2 linked regions of the Saccharothrix violaceirubra genome follow. The protein of the gene in region 1 binds, or shares a complex with, the protein of each later gene. Links are inferred from orthologs where the notes say so. Each region holds a gene or a part of one and is shown on either strand. Other genes may lie near its edges.

The links.
Region 2: the proteins of trxA (region 1) and F4559_RS15785 are in contact, whole or in part, in an NMR structure (PDB 2IPA), measured with the Bacillus subtilis proteins. The link is inferred for Saccharothrix violaceirubra from one-to-one orthologs.

What each region holds. Positions count from the first base shown.
Region 1 is NZ_JACHJS010000001.1:7,107,320-7,118,056, reverse strand. The notes cover bases 7,402-10,267. They hold trxA (thioredoxin), read left to right. Parts: upstream 7,402-8,604; coding sequence 8,605-8,931; downstream 8,932-10,267. Other genes in these bases: F4559_RS33025 (N-acetylmuramoyl-L-alanine amidase), read left to right, coding at 9,101-10,243; trxB (thioredoxin-disulfide reductase), read left to right, coding at 7,604-8,575; F4559_RS33040 (RsmA family anti-sigma factor), read left to right, coding at 7,402-7,486. In the rest of the region: F4559_RS33065 (NUDIX hydrolase), read left to right, coding at 1-358; F4559_RS33060 (DUF6049 family protein), read left to right, coding at 355-2,625; murein biosynthesis integral membrane protein MurJ, read left to right, coding at 2,622-4,256; F4559_RS33050 (protein kinase family protein), read left to right, coding at 4,294-5,814; RNA polymerase sigma factor SigM, read left to right, coding at 6,099-6,716; more of F4559_RS33040, read left to right, coding at 6,713-7,401; F4559_RS33020 (AAA family ATPase), read left to right, coding at 10,325-10,737. UniProt on the Bacillus subtilis protein: Participates in various redox reactions through the reversible oxidation of its active center dithiol to a disulfide and catalyzes dithiol-disulfide exchange reactions.
Region 2 is NZ_JACHJS010000001.1:3,311,798-3,322,528, reverse strand. Bases 2,451-5,310 are described here. They hold F4559_RS15785 (arsenate reductase ArsC), read right to left. Parts: upstream 4,185-5,310; coding sequence 3,717-4,184; downstream 2,451-3,716. Other genes in these bases: F4559_RS15775 (arsenate reductase/protein-tyrosine-phosphatase family protein), read right to left, coding at 4,912-5,310; F4559_RS15780 (aquaporin), read right to left, coding at 4,181-4,885; F4559_RS15790 (GbsR/MarR family transcriptional regulator), read left to right, coding at 2,691-3,416. In the rest of the region: F4559_RS15805 (flavin-containing monooxygenase), read left to right, coding at 1-641; F4559_RS15800 (ABC transporter permease), read right to left, coding at 697-1,488; F4559_RS15795 (efflux ABC transporter ATPase subunit, DrrA-related), read right to left, coding at 1,485-2,447; more of F4559_RS15775, read right to left, coding at 5,311-5,586; kal (3-aminobutyryl-CoA ammonia lyase), read right to left, coding at 5,712-6,089; kamE (lysine 5,6-aminomutase subunit beta), read right to left, coding at 6,086-6,826; kamD (lysine 5,6-aminomutase subunit alpha), read right to left, coding at 6,823-8,388; F4559_RS15755 (amidohydrolase), read right to left, coding at 8,403-9,893; kdd (L-erythro-3,5-diaminohexanoate dehydrogenase), read right to left, coding at 9,950-10,731. UniProt on the Bacillus subtilis protein: Catalyzes the reduction of arsenate [As(V)] to arsenite [As(III)]. In vitro, can dephosphorylate para-nitrophenyl phosphate (pNPP).

The sequences.
Region 1 (10,737 bases):
GCTGTGGTCGCTGCCCAAGGGACACATCGAGCCTGGTGAGACGGCCGAGCAGACCGCGGTGCGCGAGGTCGCCGAGGAAACCGGTATTCATAGCAGGGTGCTCCGGCCGCTCGGCTCGATCGACTACTGGTTCGTCGCCGAGGACCGGCGCGTGCACAAGACCGTCCACCACTTCCTGCTCGAAGCGGTGGCCGGCGAGCTTTCCGACGAAGACGTGGAGGTCACCGAGGTGGCGTGGGTGCCCCTGGGCGAACTGGACGAACGGCTCGCCTACGCGGACGAGCGCCGACTGGTGCGCCGGGCCGTCGACCTGCTCACCGGGTCGCACCCGGTGCGGGACGGAGCTGAGTCCGCGTGAAACGGCTGCTGTCCGCGCTCGCGGTGGCCGGTGTCCTCGTCGTCACGGGCGGCCCGGCCGCCGGTGCCGCGCCGAGCGAACCGGGTCCGCTGCCGATCAAGCCCGCACCCGCGACCCAGGTCTGGTCGACACTGGACGCGCTGACCGCCCAGCCCGGCGACCAGTCCCAGACGTGGCTGCGGCTCGACGTCGAGCAGCTCACCCCGCGCGTGGTCACGGCCGGTGGTCCGGCCGAGGTCACGGTGTCCGGGAAGATCACCAACGTCGGCGACCGCAAGATCTCCGACATCGAGTTCCGCCTCGAGCGCGGCGAACCGCTCAAGAGCGAGGACGAGGTCCGCAAGGCGTTGCGCGAACCCGCCGACGCCGAGTTCGTCCAGCCCGAGTTCACCCGGATCGCCGACGAGCTGGCCCGCGACGAGACCCGCGAGTTCAGCCTCACGATCCCGCTGCGCGGCACGGCCGACACCGCCCTGCGGATCGACCAGCCGGGCATCTACCCGATCCTGGCCAACATCAACGGCCGGCCCGACTTCGGCGGCCGGGCCCGACTGGCCGCGCTGAGCACGCTGCTGCCGGTCGTCTCCGTGCCCGGCGGCCAGGACGCCGGACCGCCCGCCACGCCCGCGAAGATCACCGTGCTGTGGCCCGTGGCCGACCGGCCCCGCCTGATCCGGGTCGGGTCCGACGGGCAGTCGCTGCTCACCGACGACCAGCTCGCGTCCTCGTTCGCGCCGGGCGGCCGGCTGTACGGCCTGCTCAAGGCGTACGAGTCGGCGGTGACGGGCCCGCTCGCACCCGCGATGTGCCTGGCCGTCGACCCGGACCTGCTGCGCACGGCGATCGCGATGGCCGGCGGCTACCAGGTCCGCGGCCTCGGCGAGGGCAAGGGGCGGACCGACGCCGACCTGTGGTTGCGCGCGTTGCGCGCGGCCGTCGCGGGCCGCTGCGTGATCGCGTTGCCCGACGCGGACGCCGACCTGGTGGCGTTGACCCGCGCCGGCCTCGGCGACCTGACCGGGCTCGCCCTGGGCGGCGGCGAGCTGGTGCGCGAGGCGCTCCAGGTGCAGCCGCTGCCCGACCTGGTGTGGCCCGAGGACGGCGTGGTCGACGAGCAGACGTTCACCGACCTGACCACGCGCGGCGTGCGGCGCCTCGTGCTCGACCAGTCCGCTGTGGGCGACGCGCCGGGCACGAACCCGGTCCGCCTCGGCGAGCAGGGCGGCGGCGACGCGGCGGCACCCACCACGGCCGTGCGCATCGACGCGATGGTGTCGGACGCGTTGCGCGGCACCGCCCAGACCTTCGGCGGCGACCGCCCCACGCCCGTGTCCGTGCAGAACGCGCTGGCCGCGTTGGCGTACCGGACCGGCTTCCAGGGCGACGGCCGCAACCTCGTGATCGCGCCGCCGCGCCGGTGGAGCGCGCCGACCGGGGAGATCACCACGTTCCTGGACGTGACGGAGAACCTGGTCGCGAGCGGGTTCGCGACGCCGACCGGCCTGGCCACCGTCCTGGACGGCCCCGCGCCCGAGCAGATCGCGACGCTGGGCTACCCGGTCGACGCGGGTGTGCGCGAGGTGTCGCCGACGATCACCGCCGCGGTCGGCGACTCGTACCGCGAGGTCGTGGGCATGGCCGACGCCATGCGCCAGGTCGACGCCGCGGACACGCCGGTCGCCGACCTGGTCGACCCGCTGCGGCTCGACCTGCTGCGCGTGGTGTCCGGCGCGTGGCGCGGGGACGAGAGCGGCGCGCGGGCCACGCTGGTGTCGGGCATGGCCGAGGTCGACGCGCTGCGCGGGCAGGTCACCGTGACCGAGCCGAACAGCCCGATCCTGCTCGGGTCGGGCGACAGTCCGATCCCGGTCACGATCCGCAACAACCTGGGTGTGCGCGTGGTCGTCCGGATCGTGCTGGAGGACGCGCCGGGCATCCGGGCCAAGGAGTTTCCCGACCAGGTCCTGCCCGCGCACGGCGAGCGGTTCATCAGCGTGCCGGTCGAGGTGCTGCGGTCGGGCCGGTTCAGCCTGCACCTGCGGTTGACCACGCCCGGTGGCGTCGAACTCGGCGAACGTGCCCGGCTGGAGGTTTCGTCGTCCGCGTACGGGACGATCACCCTTGTCATCACCTGCCTGGCCGCCGGTCTGCTGGTGCTGCTCGTGTCCCGCCGGATCTACCGGCGGGTGCGCGCGGTGCGGGCGGCGGCCGTGCTGGTACCCGACGACGCCGAAGGCGTCACCCCCGAGAAGTCGAGCGCGAGTTGAGCGAGACAGTGACGCAGGAGAACAGATCGGACGCGGCGCCGTCCGTCGCGCGGGCCAGCGGTTCGATGGCCATCGCCACGGTGGTGAGCCGGGCGTCGGGTCTGCTGTCGAAGCTGTTGCTGGTCACGTTGCTCGGCGCGACCGCGTTGAACGACTCCTACCAGGTGGCGACCACGCTGCCGACGATGATCAACGAGCTGCTCCTCGGCGGCGTGCTGACCAGCGTGGCGATCCCGCTGCTCGTGCGCGCCGAGAAGGAGGACGGCGACGGCGGCGAGTCGTACGCGCAGTGGATGGTCACCATGTCGGCCGTGCTGCTGGGCATCGGCACGGTGGTCGCGATCATCGCCGCACCTCTGCTGACCTCGCTGTTCGTCAGCTCGTCCGACAAGGCCAACCCCGAACTGGTCACGGCGTTCGCGTACCTCGTGCTGCCGGGCATCGTGTTCTACGGCCTGTCGGCCCTGCTGGGCGCGATCCTCAACACCCGCGACATCTTCGGCCTGCCCACGTGGGCGCCGGTGCTCAACAACGTGGTCATGATCGTCGTGCTGGGCGTGTACTGGGTGCTGCCCGGCGAGATCTCGCTGGACCCGGTCCGCATGGGCGAACCGAAGCTGCTGGTCCTGGGCTTGGGCACGATGCTCGGCGTGGCCGTGCAGGCAGCCGTGATGATCCCGGCCATGCGCCGCACCGGTTTCCGGTTCCGCTGGCGCTTCGGCTGGGACCGGCGGCTGGCCGAGTTCGGCGGCCTGGCCTTGTGGGTCCTGCTCTACGTCGGCCTCGGGTTCGTGAGCATGGTCGTGCTGACGCGCGTCGCCACGAACGACGTGGGCGCGATCACCGTCTACAACTACCAGTGGCTGGTCACGCAGGTGCCTTACGGCGTGCTGGGCGTGTCGCTGCTGACCGCGTTGATGCCGAAGATGTCCCGCGCGGCAGCGGCGAACGACATCGGCTCGCTGGTCGGCGACCTGTCGTTCGGCAACCGGATGTCGTCGATCCTGCTGATGCCGTTCGCCGCGCTGCTCACCGTGGCCGGCCTGCCGATCGGCCTCGCGGTGTTCTCGCACGGCGAGTCGGGCATCGCGGGCGGCACGGAGATCGGCGTGGCGATGGCGTTGTCCGCATTCGGCCTGGTGCCCTACGCGATCACGCTGCTTCAGCTCCGCGTCTTCTACGCGATGAAGGACGCCCGGACACCGACGTTGATCCAGGGTGTCATCGTCGTGATCCGGATCGCGTTGTTGTTGCTGTTCCTGAAGATCTCGCCGACGGACAAGCTCGCGGTGGCCGTGTCGATCGCGATGTCGTTGAGCTTCGTCGCGGGCGCGGTGGTCGGCCAGGTGTGGCTGCGGCTGCGGTTGGGGCGGCTGCGCACCGGGTACACGGCGTGGACGATCTGCCTGACGGTGGTGGCGTCGGCGATCGGCTTCGCCATGGCGGCGGGGCTGGCGTGGCTGGTGACGGCCGCGCTGGGCCTGGAGTCGGTGCGGACGGAGGCGTGGATCGACCTGGTCGTCCTGACGGTCGTGGGCCTGCCACTGAGTTTCGGGCTCCTGGCGGTGTTCCGAGTGCCCGAGGTGAAACCGGCGATGGACAAGGTTCTCCGATTGGTGGGACGTCGATGAGCCGCCGTGAAGCGATCGTTCCCGTAACCTCGGTCGCGTGAGCGGCGGCCCGATCCAGAACACCTCGCTGACGCCCGGCGGGGTGATCGGCGACGGCCGATACCGCCTGCTGGCCCGTTCGGGAGTCGACCACCGGTGCGCCGCCGAACTGTGGCGGGGCCGCGACGGCCAACTCAACCGCGACGTGGCCCTGACCGTGATGGTCGGGCACCCCGGCGAACAGCAGCAGTTGGCACGCGCCAAGCGGGTCGCGGAGCGGGCGATGCACTCGTCGTCGTTCACGCACCCCGGCGTGGCGCGGGTGATCGACGTGCTGACGCCGGGTTCGGGAATCCGCTGGGACGAGGGCATCCTGGCGATGGTCGTGGCCGAGTGGACGCAGGGCACGGACCTCGCCGACCTGCTCACCGACGGCCCGCTGCCCGCCGGCGCGGCATCACGCCTGCTGGAGCCGCTGGGCGCCGCGATCGAGGGCGCCCACCACGCGGGCCTGGTGCTGGGAGCCGACCACCCGCACCGCATCCGGGTCGCCTCGGACGGCAGGCTGCGACTGGCCTTCCCCGGCCCCCGCCCCGACGCGATCGCCCGCGACGACGTCAAAGGCCTGGGCGCCGTCCTCTACCTGCTGCTCACCGGCAAGTGGGCCCTGCCCGGCGGCCCACCCGAAGTCCCGGTCGCCCCGACCGCCCCGGACGGCAAGGTCGTCGCGCCCAGCGCGTTGCAGCCTTACGTCCCGCACGAACTGTCGTCGGTGGCAGTGCGTTCGCTGGAGGACACCAGCGTCGGCGGAATCCGCACCAGCGCCGCGATCCTCCAGGTCCTCGACCGCATGTCCGCGTCCGAAGCGCAGACGGCCCTGCTGTCCCCGGTGCCGGGGGAGTCCGACGACGGCGCGGTGTGGACCACCGAACGCCCGAAGGCGGGCCGGGAGCACCGACGCAAACTGCTGATCAGCGTCGCGGTCCTGGCGATCGCGACTTTGGCCGTGGTCGTGTGGCTCGGCATCCAGATCGTCGGTTTCTTCAGCGACGACGGCGGCCCCGGCGGCGGCCCGACGGTCGTCGTCGGCCAGTCGAACGCACCCGGCGACAGCGCGGCCCCCGCACCCCCAGCCCCGGCGGGCCCGGTGCAGGCGGCGTCGGTCGGCGTCTACGACGTGACGAACCAGCCGGACAACGCCAACCGGGCCAACAGGGCGGTGGACAACAACCCGACCACCGTGTGGCAGACCGACAACTACTACCAACCGTTCCCCGCGCTGAAGCCGGGAATCGGCCTGATGGCAGGCTTCGCCGAGCCGGTGAAGCTCGCGTCGATCACCATCACGTCCCCCAGCGCCGGCACGGTCGTGGAGATCAGAACGGCATCAGCCGACGGCGTCCCCTTGCAAGAGACCAAGGTGATCGCCACAGCCACCCTCTCCGCCGGCCCCACCCAGATCCAACTGAACGCCCACGAGCCCACCCAGCACGTGCTGATCTGGATCACCAAACTGGCCGGCAGCGGTCGCGACAACAAGACCGAGATCGCGGAACTCGTCTACACCCGCGCCAAGTAGCCACCGGCCCGGACCGATCACCCCGCCAGACCCCTGGCAGCACGGCAGGCACCCCGCCACCTGCCCGCGCTGATTCCCATGCGGAGCAGGCTGGACCAGGGCACGCCCCCAAGGGAGGCGGGGGCATGAGTACCCCCGAAACAAAGTGAAAAGTTTCCGCGAATCACCGCGAAAACCATCGCCGACCTGGGCATGAAGGCCCAGATCGCCCCACCCCCAAGTACCGGCGTCCGGGACATAAGGGCTGGACGAGAGCCAAGGACAAGGGCCGATACCCTCTTCGTGTGACCGCCGCAGCCAGCTCGGACGCAGACCTCATCGCGGCGCACGCCGCAGGCGACCCGCACGCCTTCTCCGAGCTGGTCAAACGCCACCGGGACCGGATGTGGGCGGTGGCGTTGCGAACGCTGCGCGATCCCGAGGAAGCGGCGGACGCGTTGCAGGAGGCGTTCATCTCCGCGTTCCGCGCCGCAGCCGGTTTCCGGGCGGAATCGCAGGTCACGACGTGGTTGCACCGAATAGTCGTGAACGCCTGCCTGGATCGGATGCGGCGGCGACAGACACGGCCGACTGTTCCGCTGCCCGAAGCCGGCCCCGGCGAGCCGGTTGCTCCGCGTGACGCGATGGCCGAGCGCGAGACCCGGTTGGTCGTCCAGGCCGCCCTGAACGAGTTGCCCGAGGAGCAGCGCGCACCGATCGTGCTGGTCGATGTCGAGGGCTATTCCGTGGCCGAGACCGCCCAGCTCCTGGGCATCGCCGAGGGCACCGTGAAGTCACGGTGCGCACGCGGTCGCGCCAAGCTGGCCAAAGTTCTCGGACACCTCCGGAACCAGAGTGCAAGTGCGAACGTCCCAGTCCACGATGTGCAGGTGCAACAGGGACGTCAGTTGGAGGAACGATGACCGGCAATGTGCGGCACTTCGGGCCGCCGTGGTCCGTCGATCTGCTCGCTGACTTCCACGCCGGTGTCCTCGATCCGGCGACCGAGGCAGAGTTGCGGCCCATCGTGGACAACGACCCCGAGGCCAGGGAGATACTCGCCGCACTCGACGCGACGCTGGCGGACCTGAAGGATCTTCCGGTCATCCCGATCCCGGCGCACGTTGCCGGGCGGATCGACGCCGCGCTCGCCGCCGAGGCTGCCGAGGCCGCGCGGTACCGGGCACCGGTCGTCGACCTCGCCGCGCGCAGATCGAGGAAGAAGGCGTTGGGCTGGGGTTCCGGCGTCCTGGTCGCGGCGGCTGCCGCGGTCGGTGCGTTCGTGCTGACGACGCCCGGCAGCACCCCGACGAACGACGGCGTGGCGCTGCCGACGACAAGGGCACCCATGACGGTCCCGGGGAAGCTCACCGACAAGCCGTCCGACAGCGCGCCGCTCGCGGTGAAGGGCAACAACTTCGGACCGGTGTTCGGCGACGTGCTCAAGGCGCAGAACTACGGCCCGTTGGAGAACCAGGACACCCTCGCCGGGTGCCTGCGCGGCGCGGACGTCCCCGGTGGCGACCCGATCGGCGTCAGTCCCATCACGCTCGACGGCAAGTCGGCCGTGATGGCGATCCTGCCCGGTGGCACAGGTCAGCCCGGCCAGTACCGGATCGTGGTCCTGGACCCGACGACGTGCGGGCCCGACAACCCGAACGGGGTGCTTGCGAACAGCAAGTTCCCGTCCTGACGTACGCGCCGTAGTCCACCTCACCCCGTCGTGCCGGAATCACTGACGCCTACCATCGGTTGAGCACAGTGCGGGCCGGGAACTCCGGGCCCGCCGCCGACTGACGGAGGTCCAGAGGTGTCGGACGTACGGAACCTGATCGTCGTGGGATCGGGCCCCGCCGGGTACACGGCGGGGGTCTACGCCGCGCGCGCCCAGCTGGAGCCGCTCGTGTTCGAGGGTTCGCAGTACGGCGGCGCGCTGATGACCACGACCGAGGTCGAGAACTACCCGGGTTTCCGCGACGGCATCATGGGACCCGACCTCATGGAGCAGATGCGCGAGCAGGCCAAGCGGTTCGGCGCGGAGCTGCGCGCGGAGGACGTCGACAAGCTGGAGCTGGAGGGTGACGTCAAGTACGTCACCGCCAACGGCGTCCGGTACGCGGCGCGCGCGGTCGTGCTGGCCATGGGCGCGGCGGCCCGCTACCTGAACGTGCCCGGCGAGCAGCGGCTGCTCGGCCACGGCGTGTCGGCGTGTGCCACGTGCGACGGCTTCTTCTTCCGCGACCAGGACATCGCGGTGGTCGGCGGCGGCGACTCGGCGATGGAGGAGGCCACGTTCCTCACCCGCTTCGCCCGGTCGGTCACGATCATCCACCGGCGTGAGGAGTTCCGGGCTTCCAAGATCATGCTCGAACGCGCCCGCGCGAACGAGAAGATCCACTGGCTGCTGAACGTCGAGGTCACGGAGGTGCTCGGCGAAGACTCCGTGTCCGGGATCAAGGTCCGCGACACGCGCACGGGCGAGGAGTCCGAGCACGCGTTCACCGGTTTCTTCCTGGCGATCGGCCACGACCCGCGCAGCGAGCTGGTCCGGGGCCAGGTCGACGTGGACGACGAGGGTTACGTGCGGGTGGTCGGTCGGACCACGTACACGAACCTGGACGGCGTCTTCGCGGCCGGCGACCTCGTGGACCACACGTACCGGCAGGCGATCACCGCGTCCGGGTCCGGCTGCTCGGCCGCGATCGACGCGGAGCGCTGGCTGGCCGAGCACGACGCGTCCGAGGCCGAACACGTGGGTGCCGAGCCCGTCACCGCGGGCTGAGCGAAGTTTCGTTTCGAGAAGGAGTGCAGATGAGTGGCTCGACCGTGGTCGTGTCCGACAAGTCGTTCACCGATGACGTCCTGACCAGCGACAAGCCGGTCCTGGTCGACTTCTGGGCCACCTGGTGCGGCCCGTGCCGGATGGTCGCGCCGGTGCTGGAGGAGATCGCCGCCGAGCACTCCGACAAGATCACCATCGCGAAGCTGGACATCGACGCGAACCCCGAGATCGCGCGGGAGTACAAGATCATGTCCGTGCCGACCCTCATCCTGTTCCAGGGTGGGCGGAAGGTGAAGGAGATCCAGGGCGCGAAGCCGAAGGCCGTGCTGCTGAACGAGCTGGCCGACGTGCTCTGAGCACGAACGCGACCCGTGACCCGTCCGTCTCGCGGTAGACGGACGGGTCACGCTTTTGTGGGAACGCCGCCACCGCGTGTAGCCCTGCGTGGACCACCTCGGCGAGCAAGGCACAATGGGGCGTCGAGTACAGCGCCGGGGGACCGGCGCCTGAGTGAGCGAGGGGTGCATGCTGCTACTCCGCCGCGGGGCTTTCGGACCGGACGTCGCCGAGGTCAGGGCCACACTGACGAAGCTCGGGCTGCTGACCGATCCGCAGCCGTCGCAGGTGTTCGACCTGCCGGTCGAACAAGCGGTCCGAGCGTTCCAGCAGCAGCGCGGCCTCATCACCGACGGCATCGTCGGCCCGGCCACCTACCGCGCTCTGCGTGACGCCATGTACCGACTGGGCGACCGCCCGTTGGCGTACATGGTCTCGCAGCCGGTGACGGGCGACGACGTGTCCGCGTTGCAGGAACGCCTGCTCGAACTCGGCTACGACGCCGGCCGCGCGACGGGCGAGTTCGGCGCGCAGACCGAACAGGCACTGCGCAGCTTCCAGCGTGACTACGGTCTGATGGTCGACGGCATGTGCGGCCCGAACACGGTCCGCGCGCTGCGCCAGCTCCAGCCGAAGGTGCGCGGTGGTCGGCCGGTGTTCCTGCGCGAGCAGGAGAACGTCCGCCGGGCCGGGCCGCGCCTGAGCGGCAAACGCATCGTCATCGACCCCGGTCACGGCGGTGCCGACCGCGGCATCGTGGTCGACGGGATCGCCGAGTCCGAGGTCATGCTCGACCTCGCGAGGCTCCTCGAAGGCAAGATGGCCGCGACGGGCATGGAGGCCATGCTCACGCGCGGCCCCGACCACTGCCCCGACGAGCGGCAGCGCGCCGTGTTCGCCAACGAGGCGGGCGCGGACCTGATCCTGTCGCTGCACAGCGATGGCAACCGCTCGCCGCTGGCGTCGGGCCTGGCCAGCTTCCACTTCGGGACGGGCAACGGCACGTCGTCCACGGTCGGCGAGGCCCTGGCCGGGTTCATCCAGCGCGAGATCGTGGCGCGGACCGGCATGCGCGACTGCGGCACCCACCCGAAGTCGTGGGACATGCTCAGGATGACCAGGTGCACCGCGGTGCGCGTCGAGGTCGGCTACCTGACCAACCGGGAAGACCGCGAACGCCTGGCCGACCCGTCGTTCAGGGATGTCGTGGCCGAGGGCATCCTCGTCGCCGTCAAACGCCTGTACCTGCTGGGCAAGGACGACCAGCCCACGGGCACGTTCACGCTCAGCGACCTCGTCCGCCACGAGTTGACCACCGGACAGGCACGCTAAGAGCGCCTCAAGTGTCAGTAGCCGTTCATTTTCGTCCATACTTGACGAAAATGGGGCTCTGACGACGGAGGAGGTGTCGCCATGCTCATCCGGTTCGAGGTGGCGAACTTCCGCTCGATCCTGGACCCGGTCGAACTGTCCCTGGTGGCAGTCGACCGGGACCGCCCGGAGGCACGGCCGCAGCCGAACCTCAACGAGAGCCTCCTCCCGGTCGCGGCGATCTTCGGCCCGAACGCGTCCGGCAAGTCGAACGTCATCGCCGCCCTGGACTGGCTGATCACGGCCGTCGGCTCTTCGCTGCGCTACTGGGACGAGACGATCCCCGTCGAGCCATGCGCGTTCGACGATGCGACCGGGCAGCCGTCCGAGTTCGTCGTCGAGTCGATCATCGGGGGAGTCCGGTTCGCCTACGTCGTCACACTCGATCGGGAGAAGATCCACTACGAAGCGCTGTTCCACTACCCGGAGCGGAAGCGCCGCCGCATCTTCGAGCG
Region 2 (10,731 bases), 3.8 Mb from region 1 along the record:
GACCGCACCGGCCCGCCCTGGCCGACGGCTTCACCGGGACCCTCCTGCACGCCGCCGGCTACCGCGAGCCGACGCCGTTCGCCGGTCGACGGGTCGTGGTGGTCGGCGCGGGCAACTCGGCGGTCCAGATCGCCGTCGAACTCGCGGGGCACGCCCGCGTCACGTTGGCCACCCGCGTGCCGGTGCGGTTCGTGCGGCAGCGACCGTGGGGCCGCGACGTGCACTTCTGGATCACCGCCACCGGCGTGGACTTCGTGCCCGTCGGCCGCCTGCTGCGGAACCCGCCGCACCCGCCGGTCCTCGACCGCGGGCACCAGCGCGCCGCGTTCGCCGCCGGGCTCCTCGACCGCAGACCGGTGTTCACCCGCGTCGACGGCGACGTGCTCACGTGGGCGGACGGCACCCGCGAACGGGTCGACGCGATCGTCCTCGCGACCGGCTACCGCCCGGCACTGTCCTATTTGGATGGTCTGGGCGCCCTCGACGGCCGGGGGCGGCCGGTCCACCGGAGCGGGCTGTCCACAGTGGTCCCGGGGCTGGGGTTCGTCGGTGTGGAGTGGCAGCGGACCCTGGGGTCGGCGACGGTGCGCGGCGTCGGTCGCGACGCCCGCCACGTCGTGCGCCGACTGCCGGATCGCTGAGCCTCGGCTTCGAACCGGCGACGAACGACCGGACGGCGAGGGGCGACCCCGCGGCTCACCGGTTCGGCTCGCGGTCGTACAGCTTCCTGGCCCACAGGCAGCCGCCGACGGTGATGACGGCGCACCACCCCGTGGACAGGAGCGCGCTGTCGCCGATCGGGGTGCCCGTCAGCAGTCCGCGCAGGGTCTCGATGAAGGGGGTGAACGGTTGGTGGTCGGCGAACCACCGCAGCCAGGCCGGCATCGAGTCGGTGGGGACGAGTCCGCTGCCGATCATCGGCAGGAGCATCAGCGGCATCGGCAGGTTGCTCGCGGTGGCGACGGTCTTGGCCACCATGGCGAGTGCGACGCACAACCACGTCACCGCGAACGTGATCATCACGAGGATGCCGGCCGCGGCGAGCCAGTCGCCGGGATCGGCGGTCGGTTCGAATCCCACCAGCAGCGCGACACCGATGACGACGGCGATGCTGAACATGGTCTGGATCAGGCTGCCCAGCACGTGACCGGTGAGCACCGAGATCCGGGCGATGGCCATCGTGCGGAACCGCGCGACGATGCCCTCGGTCATGTCGAGCGCGACGGCGATCGCCGTGCCCTGGGCCGCGGTGGCCACCGTCATCAGGATGATTCCGGGCACGACGTAGTCCACGTAGGTGCCCGGGCCGTCAAGGCCGCGGCCGAGTGCGCCGCCGAGGACGTGGACGAACAGCAGCAGGAAGACCACCGGGACACCGGCGGCGGTCAGGACGAGCGTCGGGTAGCGCACCAGGTGCCGCAACTGGCGGCGCAGCATGGTCGCCGAGTCGACGAACGCGGCGGAGACACTGCCGGGAACGGTGGTCATCGGGCTTTCTCCTGTTCGGCGACCGGGTTGCCGGTCAGAGCGAGGAAGACGTCGTCGAGATCCGGGGCGTGGACCCGGAGTTCGTCCACGGCGAGGTGCTCGCGGTCGAGCCGGTCCAGCACCTCGCGCAGCGATCGGACGTCGCCCCGGCCGGCGATGCGCAGCGTGCGCTCCTCGTCGTCGCGGCTCACCACGTCGAGCGTCCTGGCCGCGTGGTCGTAGCCACGCGCGTCGGCGAACCGCAGTGCGATGTGACCGCCGCCGACCTGCCGCTTGAGTTCCGCCGCGGTGCCCTGGGCGACCAGCCTGCCCTCGTGCAACACCGCGAGCCGGTCCGCGAGCCGGTCGGCCTCCTCCAGGTACTGGGTGGTGAGGAAGATCGTCACGCCGTCGGCGGCCACCAGCTCGCGGATGATCTCCCACATGGTCCGCCTGCTGCGCGGGTCCAGTCCGGTGGTCGGCTCGTCGAGGAAGATCACCCGGGGCCGGCCGACGAGCGTCATCGCGAGGTCCAGGCGGCGGCGCATGCCACCGGAATACGTGATCGCGGGGTTCCCGGCCGCTCGCACCAGGTCGAACCGCCGCAACAGTTCCGCGCAGCGTCGCCGCCGCTCCGGGCGCGGCAGTCGGAGGAGATCGGCCATCAGCAGCAGGTTCTCCTCGCCGGTGAGCAGGCCGTCCACCGCCGAGAACTGCCCGGTGACGCCGATCGCGGCCCGGACCGCGTCCGGCTCCCGGACCACGTCGTGGCCGGCCACGCGCATCTCCCCCGCGTCGGCGCGGATGAGCGTGGACAGGATCCGCACCAGCGTGGTCTTGCCGGCGCCGTTCGGGCCGAGCAACGCGAAGATCGATCCAGCGGGGATGTCGAGGTCGATGCCGCCCAGCACGACGTGATCGCCGTACGCCTTGCGTACGGCGTTCATCGCGAGCGCGGATCGACCGGAAGTTGCGGTCATGAGGATTCCGCTTCCGTGAAGAGGTTCCGAAAGTCGCGCGTCGGATCGGGCCCACTCGCACCGATGACCTTCGCGACACAGCGAAATTTACGTTGCATACACGAACTCGTCAATCGAGCACTCGGCAATAAAGACTGTAAACGCAGGTAGAAAGAGCAATATTGTTGCGTGACCTCTGCCGACTAATGCAACGGCGACAGCGTTGCACTACGCTGGCGCCGACGTCGACGGATAAGGACAGCGATGCCCGGGGACAGACTCACCCTGCCGGACCGGCGGCAGATCGCCGCCGGGCTACGGGACGGGTTGACCTACGCCGCCATCGGCCGCCGGATCGAGCGGCCGACCTCGACCGTCACGCGCGAGGTGATGCGCAACGGCGGGCCGGGCGGCTACGACGCCGAATCGGCCCACCGGACCGGCACACGACCGGCACGCAGGCGCAGGCCGGCTCCGACGACCGGCGATCCCGGCCGGACGGATCCGCGACTCCTGGACGAGGTGGACGCGCGGAGCACGGAACTGATGGTCCAGGCGGGACTTCCGCACATGATGGCGAGGGTGCTGGCCGCGCTGTTCACCACCGACAGCGGCAGCCTCACCTCGGCCGAACTCGTGCGGCGCCTGCGCGTCAGTCCCGCCTCGGTCTCCAAAGCGGTCGGCTATCTGGAGAACCAGGCTCTCATCAGGCGCGACCGCGATCCGCGCAGCCGCGCGGAGAGCTACGTCATCGACGACGACGTCCTGTTCCAGTCGATCATGGCCGGCGCGCGCAACCAGACCCGGATCGCGCTCGCCTGCGGGACCGCGGCGGAGAAGCTCGGCACCACCACCCCGGCCGGTGCACGGCTGGAGAACCTGAGCAAATTCCTCCTCCACGTCGTCGACGACATGGTCCGCTCGGTCCACCATTGGCACCGGGTCTACTCGACCATTCCCGAGGACGGCGACCGGGGAACAGCTCGGTGACGTTTCGCGCCAGGTGAAGCCGAGGTCGGACCAGGCGCTGAAACCGGTAGCGGCCCACCAGTGGCTCTCGTGGCTGTTCCCGTCGGCGCCGCGTGTGGTGACCCTGAACTCCTGGCCGTCGGGACTCCACGTCGCCGAAGGGGAAGCGGCCCGGTCCCCGCCCGGTGAGAACCAGTTCGAGTCGGAGATCACGGACTCCACGCGCCACCCTGCCGACACGTCGGGGAGGGCGGCGATCCGACCGACAGGTGACCGATTCGCGGGCTTTGGTCCGCTCGAAGCCGGACGCCACCCGGTGGATCAACTCGTCCGGAGCCCGGAAGCCCCGGGAACCGACCGGACGCCGACGGCATCGACGGTCGTGTCCGCGGGCAGGAGTTCCGCGACGAGGCCCTCGACCCGCGCCTTGATCTCGTCGCGGATCGGACGGACCGCCTCGACGCCTTGGCCCGCCGGGTCGTCGAGCTTCCAGTCCAGGTAGCGCTTGCCGGGGAACACCGGACAGGCGTCGCCGCAGCCCATGGTCACGCACACGTCCGACTCCCGGACCGCCTCGTAGGTCAGGATCTTCGGGGACTGGGCGGAGATGTCGACGCCGACCTCGCGCATCGCCTCGACCACGGCCGGGTTGACCTGGTCGGCGGGGGCGGACCCGGCGGACCGGACCTCGACGCGGTCGCCGGCGAGCAGGGTCAGCCACGCGGCCGCCATCTGCGAACGGCCGGCGTTGTGCACGCAGACGAACAGGACGGACGGGCGCGGTGTCATGGGTTCTCCTTCACGGGCCGCCCGACGGGCCAGGGGTCCGGGGCGACGGGGTACAGGACGCGGAGCAGGAGGATCGCCGCCGCCGCCGCGACCAGTTGCGCGGCGACGTAGGCCGGCACCGAGGCGGGGGCGATCCCGGCGAAGCTGTCGCTGAACGCGCGGCCGATCGTGACGGCCGGGTTGGCGAAGGCGGTCGAACTGGTGAACCAGTAGGCGGCGCCGATGTAGGCGCCGACGGCGGCGGGGACCCGGGTGGCGCGTCCGGTGCGGGTCAGAGAGAAGATCACCAGCAGCAGGCCCAGGGTGGCGACGACCTCGGAGGCGGCGTGCGGCCACGTGGCCCGGTCGGTGGTGGCGACGCTGACCGGTGCGGCGTCGAACAGCACGTTCGCCACGATCGCACCCGTGACGCAGCCGGCGATCTGCACCGGGACGTACAGGGCGACGTGCCGCCACGGCAGCCCGCCGAAGGCCGCGTCCACGATGGACACGACAGGGTTGAGGTGCGCGCCGCTCACCGGTCCGAAGACGAGGATCAGGGCGTAGAGGCCGGCGGCCGTGGCGGCGGCGTTCTCCAGCAGTTGCAGGCCCACGTCGTCGGGCGAGAGGCGTCGGGCGGCGATGCCGGAACCGATCACCAGGGCGGCGAGCAGCAGGCTGCCGAGGAACTCGGCCACGAGCGGTCGGGACAGGGGCCGCATCGCGACTCCACTTCTGTGCACGGTGATCAAGAGTCGTGGACCGCCGGTACGAGCCGGTCGACGCGGTCGGCGAGATCGTGGTAAGCGGCGTCGAAGGCGGCCTCGGTGCCGACGGCCGCCGGGTCGGGCACCGACCAGTGCAGCCGGTCGGCGGGGTCGAGTTCCTCGTGGGCGTTGTCGCACACCGCGACCACCAGGTCGTCGGGGCGCATCACCCGGTCGACGTGGTGGGGACGGGCACGGGCCAGCGACAGGCCGTGCGCCTTAGCGGTCGCGACCGCGAGCGGGTGGACCTCGCCGGCGGGGCGGGTGCCCGCGGACGCGGCGGGCACCTCGCTGCGCGCGGCCCACAACGCCGACGCGAGCTGCGAGCGTGCCGAGTTCCGGCTGCACACGAACACCACGCGTCGTGCGTGCCGCACGCCCGACGGCACGAGCCCGGACAACGCCGCGGTCCGCAACCGCAGGTAGGACCGCCGCGCATCGCCCTCCGACCGCGACCGTCCGACCACACCGGCCTGTTCCAGCAGCTTCACGTGGTGTGCCAGCAGGTTGCTCGCCAGTCCCAGTTCGCGCCCGATCTCGCCCGGCGAGGCGTCGCCCAGCAGCAGGCGGTCCACGATCGCCAGCCGGGCGGGTTCGCCCAGTGCGGCGTGCAGCCGCGCCCGCGCGGTCAGCTCCGAAGACCAGTCAGCATCCATTGAGTCAATGATCGTTGAGGTATACCGTCCGGGTCAAGTGGCGGGACCGGGAACCGCGCACCCACAGCCGCGCGAAGGCGTGGACGTCCGGGTACCGCGGTCCGGAACGACCCCGCACGACGACCTCAGCCGGGCACGACCACCGTTCCCCTGGCCCGCGTCACGACCAACGGCGGGTCGAGGACGTCGGCGGCCGACGGACCGCGTTCGGGCGCCGACCGGCACACCACGCGGGCCTCGAAGGCCAGCTCGCGCGAGCGGGTGCCGACGCGGACGAGCGTGGCCGTGGCCTCGACCACGTCGCCCGCCCGCAGCGGCGCGGTGAACTCGACCGACGAGTACCCGGCGAACAGCCCCTCGTCGCCGTCGGTGCGGATGAGCAGTTCGGTGGCCACATCGCCGAACAGGCCGAGGCTGTAGGCGCCGTCGACGAGGTCGCCGCCGTAGTGGGCGTGCGCGTGCGGGACGTACCGGCGGTGGGTGACCTCGAATCCCGGTTTCACGCGGACTCCTTCCGGGCGTGGACGGCGTGCACGAGGTAACTGGCGACCTCGCCGGGCGTGGTGCCGCGGCCGAACACCCGGTCCACGCCCAACTCGTCGGCCATCAGCGGGTCGAACCGGGGGCCGCCCGCGACCAGCAGCGGTCGCCGGGCACCGAGCGCCTCGCGGAACGCGGCGGCCAGCTCGCGGGTGTTGAGCAGGTGCGCGTCACGTTGGGTCACGACCTGGGAGACGAGCACGGCGTCGGCTTTCTCCGCACGGGCGCGGCGCACCAGCTCGGGCACGGACACCTGGGCGCCGAGGTTGACCACGCGCAGTTCGCGGTAGTACTCCAGCCCCTTCTCCCCCGCGAAGCCCTTGATGTTGAGGATCGCGTCGATGCCCACGGTGTGCGCGTCCGTGCCGATGCAGCCGCCCACGACCACGAGTTTGCGGCGCAGCACGCGTTTCACCGCCGCGTTGACCTCGGCCGGGGACAGCAGCGGGTACTCGCGTTCGACGACGCGGACGTCCGCCAGGTCGATCACGTGCCGCACCGGGCCGTAGACGACGAAGAACGTGAATCCGTCGCCGATGCCGTGCGAGTGCACCACGGTCGCCGGGTCGATGCCCATGCGTTCGGCGAGCAGCCGGGCGGCGCCGTCGGCTTTCGGACCGGGCGGGACGGGCAGCGTGAACGACGTCTGCACCATGCCGTCGCCGGTGGTGTCGCCGTAGGGGCGGACGTGGCGGGTCATCGCGCCTCCAAAGCCGCGGCGGCCGGGTTGAGGTAGTCGTCGGCCTTGGCGATCACGCCGTCGGCGCCCTTGCCGCCGTCGGGTGGGCGGCGCATCAGACCGAACGTGCCGTCGGCGATCGCGGCGAGCAGGCCGTCGTCCACGATGCGGCCGAGCAGGTCGACGGCCTCGCCCAGCACCTGGTGGGCGCGTTTGACGATCAGGCCGTCGGGCGCGGGCCGGAAGTCCTCGGCCAGGCCGCCCGCCGCGTCGAGCACGTAGCGCACGTTGGCCAGGGCGAGGTCGCGGTCGGACAGGAACGGCGTGGCCACGGCCTCGGTCATCATGCCGACCAGCAGGATGGACTGGCCGGTGAGCACGCCCGCGAGGTTGAAGAACCCGTCGAGCAGTTGCCCTTGGAACACGTTGCCGGTCATGTGCCGGGTGGGCGGCATCCACTTGAGCGGCGCGTCCGGGAACAGCTCGCGGGCGAGCAGGGCGTGGGCGAGTTCGAGGCGGAAGCTGTCGGGCACCTTCGGGTCGATCTCGAACGCGTGGCCCAGGCCCAGCAGGGGGTCGGGCAGCCCGGCCTCCTGCGCGAAGTGCTCGTTGAGCAACTGCGACACGGTCACGGTGTGCGCGGCGTCCACGGCGTCGGCGGTGGTGAGGTAGTTGTCCTCACCGGTGTTGATCACGATGCCGGCGCGGGCGTGCACCTGGCGGGAGAACCGCTGGTCGACGAACGTGCGCACCGGGTTGATGTCGCGGAACAGGATCCCGTACATGGAGTCGTTGAGCATCATGTCCAGGCGCTCCAGGCCGCCCAGCACGGCGATCTCGGGCATGCACAGGCCCGACGCGTAGTTGGTGAGCCGGACGTAGCGGCCGACCTCCTTGGACACGTCGTCCAGCGCGGCGCGCATGATCCGGAAGTTCTCCTGCGTGGCGTAGGTGCCCGCGAACCCGTGATGGGTGGCGCCTTCGGGCACGTAGTCGAGCAGGGACTGGCCGGTCGACCGGATCACCGCGATCACGTCGGCGCCCGCGCGGGCGGCGTTGGCTGCCTGGACCACGTCCTCGTCGATGTCGCCGGTCGCGACGATCAGGTAGAGCCACGGTCGGCAAGGCGGGTCGCCCAGGCGCGCGACGAGCCGGTCCCGGGTGGCGCGGTTGCGGTCGATCGCGCGCAGGCCCCGGTTGACGGCGGTCGTGGCGGCACGGGCCGCACGGGTCCGTTCGGCGCCTTTCGGCAGCGTGTAGCGGATCTGGCCGGCGGCGGTGGCCTCGGCCAGGTCGGTCAGCGTGGCCAGGCCGTGCGTGCGCAACGCGTGGAACACCGGCAGGACGACGCCGTGCTCGAGGCCGCAGTGCGCGCGCACGGTGTCGACGACGCGGTTGACCCATGGCACGTCGCCGGCCGGGTGCCCGGTGTCGGCACCGGTGATCCCGGCCAGGCGCAGGGTGGCGCGCTCGACCGCGACCGTGGTGTGGCCCCGGGCCAGCGCCACCACCGGCGCGGCGGCCCGTGCGGCCAGCCGGCGGGCGGTGGCGACCACCCCGGGATCGAGGTCGAGCAGCGCCATGGGTCACTCCCCTCTCACGTGGCCGCCCACAGGGTGCGGCCGTCCAGGACGGTGCGCAGGCACTTCGGCGCGGGGCCGGCGAGCGCGGGCAGCGGCGCCACACCCGAGCGCGGATCGGTGGACCAGCGCTGTACGCGGGCGTCGGGTGCGGCGACCTCCAACTCCCCCGCCTCCCACACCGCGTAGGTGGCGGACGCGCCGGGCCGCAGGGTGCCGGTGAGTCCGTCGTCGACGCCGGCCGCGCGCCAGCCGCCCCTGGTGTGCGCGGTGAACGCGGCCCGCGCGGAGATGCCGTGGCCCTCGGTGCGGTGGTGGACGGCGGCGCGGATCGTGGCCCACGGGTCGACCGGGGTGACCGGGGCGTCGGAGCCGAACGCGAGGATCAGCCCGGCGGCGGCCAGGCGCGAGAACGGGTTGAGCGCGGTGCCGCGGTCGACGCCGAGCCGCTGCGCGTACATGCCGTCCGGGCCGCCCCACTCGTGGTCGAACAGGGGCTGGACGGACGCGACGACGCCGTAGGACGCAAGCGTCGCGGCCTGCCCGGCGGTGATCATCTCCAGGTGTTCGAGGCGGTGCCGGCGGGCGGCGAGCGCGGGCGTGCCGACCTTGGCGGCGGCCCGTTCGAACCCGGTGACGACCTCGGCGACGGCCGCGTCGCCGATGACGTGGAACCCGGCCTGGAGGCCGGCCTCCGTGCACGCGACCAGGTGGTCGGCGATGGTGTCGGCGTCGAGGTAGCGGGCGCCTGACGTGGCCGGGTCGTCGGCGTAGGGCGCACACAACGCGGCGGTGCGCGAGCCCAACGCACCGTCCACGAACAGGTCGCCCGCGTACCCGGCCACGGGCAGCGCGATGCGGGCGCGGTCGCCCCAGTAGCCGGTGACGCGCGGGCCGTCGGTGATCGCGAGCAGGTCGGCGAGGTCGGCCACGCTGGAGATCTCCGGGCCGGCGCACTCGTGGACGGCGGCCACGCCCCGGGACAGGGCGTGGTCGAGGAAGGCGCGTTGCGCGGCACGGCGTTGGTCGACCGGGATGGCGTCCTTGGCCACCGCACGGGCGTAGTGGTGCGCGGCGCGGGTCAGCGGGCCGTCCTCGGACCACCCGTCGGCGGTGCGGGCGCCGGGCGCGCGGTCGAGCAGCGCGGTGGAGGCCAGCGCCGAGTGCACGTCCACGCGGGACAGGTAGACGACCCGACCACCGGCGGCGGCGTCGAGTTCGGTGCGGGTGGGCACGCGGCCGGACCAGCGGGTCTCGTCCCAACCGTGCCCCCAGACCAGCGGGCCGTCGAACGTCCGCACGGCGTCGAGCAGGGCCTGCGGGGAGGGGCAGTCGGTGAGGTCGAGACCGGTCAGCAGCAGGCCCGCCGACGTGGCGTGCACGTGCGCGTCGACGAAGGCGGGTGCGACGAACGCGCCGTCGAGGTCGACGACCTCCGCGTCCGGGTGCAGGGCGCGGCCGACCGCGTCCTGCCCGACCCAGACGACGACGCCGTCCGTCACGGCCATCGCGGTGGCGTCGGGAGAGGCGGGGGTGTGAACGCGTCCGCCCACGAGCAAGGTAGTCACGGCTGTGGAGTCTGCCGGTGCTCGAACACCGCGCGCACGGCAGGTTCGGTCCGCACGATGTCGAGGGCGAATGCGGCGTGACCTGGGACGTAGCCGTTGCCGACGAGCATCTCCACGTCGGCGGCCAGTCCTTCGGCGCCCAGGGCGGCGGCGGTGAACGAGGTGGCCATGGAGAAGAACACGATCGTGCCGCCGTCGGCGGTGGCGAGGATGGCTCCGTGCTCGCAGCCCGGCACGTCGACGCAGACCACGGTGACGTCGGCGCCGGTTCCCGAGGGCGTGGCCGGTGCGGTTTCCGTCGGGTGCGCGGGTGTGCCGCCGGCCAGCGCCGCCACCACCGCCAGCGGGTCCCGGGCGTCGGCGGTCACCACCTCGTCGGCCAGGCCCGAGCGGCGGACGCGGTCCGCCTCGGCCTCGTGCGGGACGAGTCCGATCACCCGGGACGCACCGGCGCGGCGGGCGGCCACCAGCGACAACGTGCCGGACTTGCCGCCCGCACCGAGGACGAGCACGACCGGTCGGTCATGGCGGCGCACGACCCGGTCGGTGAGTGCGGGCGCACCGCACACGTCGAGCACGGCCAGGGCGAGCGCGTCGGGCAGGTCGTCGGGCAGCACGGCGGCGATCGAGCGGGCGAACAGGATCGCGGTGCCCCGGCACGGCACCTGCTCGGTGGTGCCGTCCCAGTCCATCCCGGTGATCGTCAGCGGCGTCAGGGTCAGGGACACGAGGGTGGCGACGCGGTCGCCGGGACGCAGCCCCAGCGGCGAGTCGGGCC